3 regions of the Flavobacterium agricola genome follow, and region 2 is predicted to be linked to each of the others. Evidence: riboswitches for the same ligand, from Rfam matches in the RefSeq annotation. Region 2 holds a riboswitch; each other region holds the start of a gene.
The links. A riboswitch is a leader RNA that binds a small molecule or an ion and turns the genes downstream of it on or off. The one in region 2 is predicted to bind cobalamin.
Positions count from the first base shown of each region.

Region 1: another riboswitch for cobalamin. It lies ahead of K5I29_RS07950 (TonB-dependent receptor); the one in region 2 lies ahead of K5I29_RS05050 (TonB-dependent receptor).
Region 3: another riboswitch for cobalamin. It lies ahead of K5I29_RS11445 (ribonucleotide-diphosphate reductase subunit beta); the one in region 2 lies ahead of K5I29_RS05050 (TonB-dependent receptor).

Region 1 covers NZ_CP081495.1:1,583,135-1,585,405, reverse strand. Annotated here, with positions in the region: gene K5I29_RS07955 (ABC transporter substrate-binding protein) at 1-1,123, opposite strand, end outside; cobalamin riboswitch at 1,196-1,392, shown strand; gene K5I29_RS07950 (TonB-dependent receptor) at 1,419-2,271, shown strand, end outside.
Region 2 covers NZ_CP081495.1:1,006,528-1,008,798, forward strand. Annotated here, with positions in the region: partial or broken gene K5I29_RS05045 (OsmC family protein) at 1-324, opposite strand, end outside; cobalamin riboswitch at 589-778, shown strand; gene K5I29_RS05050 (TonB-dependent receptor) at 876-2,271, shown strand, end outside.
Region 3 covers NZ_CP081495.1:2,306,756-2,309,026, forward strand. Annotated here, with positions in the region: gene K5I29_RS11440 (ribonucleoside-diphosphate reductase subunit alpha) at 1-267, opposite strand, end outside; gene K5I29_RS11445 (ribonucleotide-diphosphate reductase subunit beta) at 288-1,262, opposite strand; adenosylcobalamin (AdoCbl) riboswitch at 1,333-1,471, opposite strand; gene recO (DNA repair protein RecO) at 1,582-2,271, shown strand, end outside.

The DNA.
Region 1 (2,271 bases), 580 kb from region 2:
ATTTTTCATAAAAGTAAAGTTCGTAATCAGGAAGTAATTCGGGATGTAGAATTTTTATTAAATCTTTTAATACCAAATCAGGTCTATTCGGGCCCAATTCGTAATAAATCACCCCGCCGGTTTCTCCTTTTTTATTTGCAATGGTATATATTTCTCCCGATTTAGCAGCATCAAATTGCAAGTTGTGTTGGCTATTTTTAGCTACATCTTGTAAGGTTTCAAAACCGCTTGGGTTTAGCCAAATTGGTGTATTTTTGGCATCTAATAAAGCTTGTTCTATAGAAATGGCAATACTGCCATCGCCTTGTGTTTCTTTCCAAATATAATCTGCGTTCGCATCTTCTAAAAAAATAGCTCCCCAGCTTGTTCCTTTGGGTGCATACCAAATGTTCTGGTATAATCCGCCCGAAAAAACTTGCGGTTTATTGTTAGCTGTTTGTGCTAATTTTTTTAAATCGTTGTATTGTAATGCAATAGAATCGAATTGTGATTTTGCTAATTCATTTTTATCAAATAATGCCCCAAAAAATTTAATCCATTCTGCTTTTCCAAGCGGAGTTTGTTCGGTCCAATCGGCATTGTAAATGGTTGGAATGCCAATTTTCTGAAACTGATCTAGCGTTTTATTACTGCTTTCCATGCCGTAACCAATAATTAAATCGGGAGCTAAATCAATAATTAACTCGGTGTTTAAACTTTCGTTTTCGCCTACATCGGTTATTTTTCCGGCCTTAATATTTTCGCGAACTTTAGGCGACGAAATGTAACTTAAATTCGGAAAACCAATTAAACTTTCAACTTCTTGTAACATATCATAAGACGGAATATGTGTGGTTGAAGTTGCAATTGTTTTTTGAACCGGAACTTGTATAAATGGCTGTTTTTTTAAGCTATCTGGTACTAAAGATTGGTTTTTTGCTAATACGTAGGTTATGGCATTATTGGCTTGTTGCCAAGGTTTAGTGATTTTTAGAAGCTGAAAATTTGGATAACTGTATAATTCAAAATTTTTAGCATATTCAATTTCGTTAGTTACCTGCGTAACTAAATTTTGTTGTTCGGTTTGTTTTTGGCAACTAAAAAATAAAAAAAGAACTCCGAAAAGTAGACCGATTTTTTTCATATTATTTACTTTATTTGTCTACAAAAATAGGAACTTGTTTTAGATAACATCTGTTTTATACATATCTTTTTTTATATTTGCTGCGCATTAGGTTACAAAATTGTAATAATAGGGAAACAGGTATTTTAAGCCTGTGCTGTACCCGCAACTGTATGTTTTGTTCTATTTAGAATGCTTTTTACATTGCTTTATACCACTGTTTAGAAAACAAACGGGAAGGTTCGTAAAAAGACACAAGCCAGGAGACCTGCCTAATATAACTTTTTAAAAATGCCTTCGGGATGTAAGGTAAGCTATGTATTTAAATAAATTAATGCTTGTTTTAAGTACATGTTTTGTAACGGGATTATATGCTCAGGAACATGTATTAGACGAAATTGTAATTACCGATTTAGTTTCTAAAAATTTTAATAAAACCCAATCTAAAATTGAGTTGAATGATTCTGTTGTGCGAAATCATGCTGAAAATTTAACCCAATTACTTCAGTTTAAAACGCCTATTTTTTTTAAAGAAAATGGTGCTGGTATGGTTTCATCTCCATCTTTTCGTGGTACAACCGCACAACAAACCGCTGTTTTATGGAACGGAATTCCGGTTAATAGCTTTTTGTTGGGGCAATCAGATTTTAATTCGATGCCTTTAAAAAGTTACGATCAAATTTCGGTTTTACCGGGCGGTGGTGGTGTTTTAAAAGGCAGTGGTGCCATTGGCGGAACAATTGAGCTAAACAACGATTTGTATTTTAAAAACAGAAATCAAGGAGAATTTAATTTAGGTTACGGAAGTTTTGATACGTACAATGCTGGTGGACGTTGGCAAGTAAACAACCAAAAATGGAGTTTTGACGTTTCGTTTAATCGATTAGATTCTAAAAACAATTACAAACAACATAAAAAGGATTGGAAAAATAAAAACGGTCAATTTTATTCTAATACCGTTGGGGCAACGCTAGGTTATAAAATTAACAACAAAAATATAGTAAGCTTTTACAGCTCAACTTTTTTAGACGAACGTCATTTTTCATTAGTTAGCCCAAATCAAATACCTACCAAATATCGCAATTATGCCTTTAGGAACTTGTTAAGTTGGCAGTATAAAACAAATGCATTTGTTAGCGAATTAAAGGCAGCGGTATTTTCTGAACGTT
Region 2 (2,271 bases):
CAAAATAGCTTGCGTTATTTGTCCGCTTCCGTCAGGATGAACTTCTAAAATTGCTTCGGCCTGATCGGAGTAACTTACAACCTCAATATTATGTTGCTCACAGCAATATAAATACGACATAAAATGACAAGATGCTAAACTGCTTAACAACAAATCTTCTGGATTATGTAAAGTTGCATCACCTTTAAAAGCTTTTGCAGCCGAAACGTGTAAATCGGGTTTAAACGCGATTGAGATTCGGTGGTTTTTTAGCGCTTTTTTGTTTTGTTTTAAAGTTTTATCGTTGGGCTTGTGCCAATTTAATTCGCTTTTAAAATGATGCTGATTGGACTTGAATTTACATTTAAAATTACTTGCTTACCAAATGTACATTAGATTTACTAAAAACAAATTGTTTTATTTTGAATTAACTTATAAAATTGGCAGCGCGCGTTAGGGATTGTTGCCTTGTTTGAGCACATTTGCTATGCAATAGCAAATTGCGAGGGCTAAAGCCCGATCTAAACTTGAATAAGTTTAGGTAACGCCCTAAAAATTACAGTTTTAAAAATATTACTAATAAATTGTTATAATTCTTTATTTAATTGTTATTTTCGCAGCGCTTTTGGTGCGAACTTTATAGTTCGTTAAAAGGGAATTAGGTGCAAATCCTGAACAGACCCGCTGCTGTGAGCTTCGAAAAAAAATCTTTAACAAACTGCAATCCACTGTTTTTAAAATGGGAAGGACGTTTAAAGATGAAGCAAGTCAGAAAACCTGCCATGAGCTTATACATTTTAACGCTTTCGGGGACTAAAGCTTGAAGTACATTTTTGGGAAATTGGATTTCCTAAATACCTTCATATCTACTCGTTAGCAACAAACTTTAAAAGCTGATGAGATTTACTTTTAATTTTTGTTGTTATTTGGTATTTTTTGCAACTACTGGTGCTGTGGCGCAGGTGGTTCAGGATAGCATTTACCACTTGCAACAACTTGAAATTTTTACACAAAAAAACAAAGAAGTTATTGCTGGGCAATCGCTTAAGGGCGAAGCTTTGCAGCGGTTAAACAGCCAATCGGTTGCAGATGCGGTGCGTTATTTTTCGGGCGTTCAGCTAAAAGATTACGGCGGAGTTGGTGGCATAAAAACCATTGACGTTCGGGGCATGGGCAGCCAACATGTTGGTGTTTTTTATGATGGCATTCAGCTAGGTAATGCACAAAATGGCGTAGTAGATCTAGGTAAATATGCTTTAGATGATTTAGAAGCGATTAGTTTGTACAACGGGCAAAAAAGTTCTGTTTTTCAGGCAGCTAAACATTTTGCATCTGCTTCTTCCATTTACTTACAATCTAAAAAACCAGTTTTTAATGCTGATGCAAAAACCAATGTTACGTTTCGATATAAAACGGGTTCTATTCAGCTAGTTAATCCTTCATTCCGAATAGAGCAAAAATTATCGGATGCCGTTTTTGCCACTGCAAGCGCAGAATACATAAAATCTGACGGGGAATATAAATTTAGATACAGTAAAAAAAATTTAGATCAATCAGTAGCTTACGATACAACAGCAATAAGAAAAGATGGGCAGATTGATGCCAAACGCTTTGAGCTGGGCTTATTTGGCGAAAAAAACAATACTATTTGGCAGGTTAAAGGTTACAGCTATTTGTCGGACCGTGGCATTCCGGGTGCAATTGTTCGTGGCAGATTTGATGCACGCGGACAAACTTTGGTAGATAAAAATTACTTTTTACAAGCTACGATTGAACAAAAGGTTGGACGTTTTGAAACTAAATTAAACACCAAATATGCGAATGATTATACACGATTTACAGATACGGTTAGCCTTTTTAAATATCAAAACACCTACAAACAACAAGAATTTTACGCATCTTGGGCAACGGTTTATAAAGCAACTTCAACCCTATATATAAATGTAGCAGCTGATTATCAGTTTAATACCTTGGATGTGGATTTAACTAATTTTTCTTACCCCAAACGAAAAACAACTTGGGTTGCTTTTGCTGCTTCTTACCAACAAAAAAAATTACAATTTCAGGCAAGCGTTTTAGGAACTTTTGTAACAGAATCGGTTAAAAAAAACACCAATGCACCTGATAAAAACATTTGGGCGCCAACCTTACTTGCACAATATAAAATAAATAATGCATTTAGCATTCAGGCTTTTTATAAGCGCATTTTTAGAATGCCAACTTTTAACGATTTGTATTATACCGCACTTGGCTATTCTAATCTAAAACCTGAATATGCTACCCAATATAATT
Region 3 (2,271 bases), 1.3 Mb from region 2:
TTCTATATTATCTGGTACATAAACGTTAAAGCATGAAATTGGTAAACCGCGTTCGGTACCCATATTTGCCCAAATAGGAGATGATAAGCTCATCCAACCTTTCTCGATCATTTCAATAAATGCTTCGGCCAATTCGGGTTTATATAAGCGTTTTGCAGCTGCATTAGCAATACGTTCAATCGCTTTTTGGGTGGTTTCTCCTTTTAATAAATAACCACGATTTAATATTTGTTCGCTTTCTTCATTAAGCCACCATAATCTTTCCATAAATTAATCTTTCTCTAAAATTAAAATAAATCGTCTGCTGTAATACTTTTGTCGTGTTTGGTATAATCTACCGGGCGTTTGGCAAAGAAATCGTCTAAGCTGTTTGCAAAAATTTCTTCTTCAAACCAAACCATAGGTTGGTAATTGCTTTCGGAAATGTGGAAAATTTTGTTGATTCCGATTTTTACTAAACTTTCGTCAATTCTGAATTTCATGAAGTTTAGTAGGTTTTCTTTAGAAATGGTATCTAATTCACCGTTTTCAAAAATCCAATCTAAAATTTCGGCTTCAATGTTTATTGAATGAACCACGATGTCGTTAATTTCTTGAATGGTTTCGGCATCAAAATAATCAGGAAATTCTTCTCTAATTTTATTGATGATGTAAATGCCGCCGTTTGCGTGAATTTGCTCGTCGATTGATGTCCAAGCAATAATGTTACTCACGTTTTTCATTACGCCTTTAAAACGCGTAAACGATAAAATGATGGCAAATTGACTGAATAGTGATACGTTTTCAATTAAAATCGTAAAAAGAATTAACGATTTTAAGTAATCTTTTTTATTATCTGATTTTGAGTTTTTTAACGCATTAGATAAATATTGAATTCGTTTGGCAATAACCGGAATATCGATTACTTTTTCAAATTCATTATTGTATCCTAAAACTTCTAACAAACGTGAATAAGCTTCAGAATGGCGAAATTCGCACTCGGCAAACGTGCTGCCTAAACCATTAAATTCCGGTTTTGGTAAATGCTTATATAAATCACCCCAAAACGTTTTTACATTTACTTCAATTTGTGCAATAGCTAATAAACTGCGTTTTACAATTTCGCGTTCGTTAGGTGAAAGATGCGAATGAAAATCTTGGATATCGGCAGTGAAATCAATTTCAGAATGTACCCAAAACGAATTGTTGATTGCATTTGTAAATTCTAATATCTCCGGATATTCGAATGGTTTGTAGTTAATACGTTTGTCAAAAATACTCATGATACAATTTTTAGTGATTATGTAGAAGTAAATAACAAGCGCATGCAGATTGAATAGTCAATTTGAAGACGTTTGACATTTACTTTTTGTGCGAAAGCCATGTCAGGCGGTTAGCAAGGTAATCTGACTTTACTTAATACAAAGTATTACAGTTGCGCAACAGTTCGAGATTTGCACTCGATTCCCCTTGATTACTTGTATATTTGTGCAAGTTGAAACCGCTTAATTATGTTTTTTAAAGTAAGCCAAAAAAAATGATAATTAGGTAAATTTACTGTAAAAGTTATTCACAGAGTTCTTAACATTACCTTAAAATAGCATGATTGTTCATACCCAAGCACTTGTTTTATCGGCCCTAAAATACAATGAAAAAAGTTTAATTGTAAAATGTTACACGTTAACAGACGGGGTAAAAACGTATTTTGTACCTAGTGCTTTTTCCTCTAAAAAAAGTCAACAAAAAATAGCTTATTTTCAGCCTTTAAATATTTTAGATATTGTTGCTACGCATAAAAACAAAGGAACTTTAGAGCATTTTAAAGAAATTAGAATTCACACGCCTTATTTTTCTATTCCAACCGATATTAGCAAAAGTACCATTGTGCTTTTTTTGTCTGAAGTTTTAAGCGCCGCTGTGAAAGAAGAAGAACGAAACGAAGGGCTTTTTACTTTTTTAATTACCTCGTTTATGTGGTTAGATGCGCATGACGAGGTTGCAAATTTTCATTTAATTTTTTTAGTAGAACTTTCTAAATATTTAGGAATATTTCCAGATAATAATGAAGATGATTTGCCATTTTTTGATGTGAAGGAAGGCATGTTTGTAAGCCAACAAGGTTTTGAATCGTTAAATGAGTACGAAACCTTGTTGTTTAAAAACCTATTAAACTTGCGTTACGGAGCTGCCCGTAATATTTTTAAAGCTTCAGAAAGGCAAGTGCTTTTAAAAACTTTGGTTGAATATTATTCGTATCATTTAGATGGATTTAGAAGACCAAAATCTTTAGAA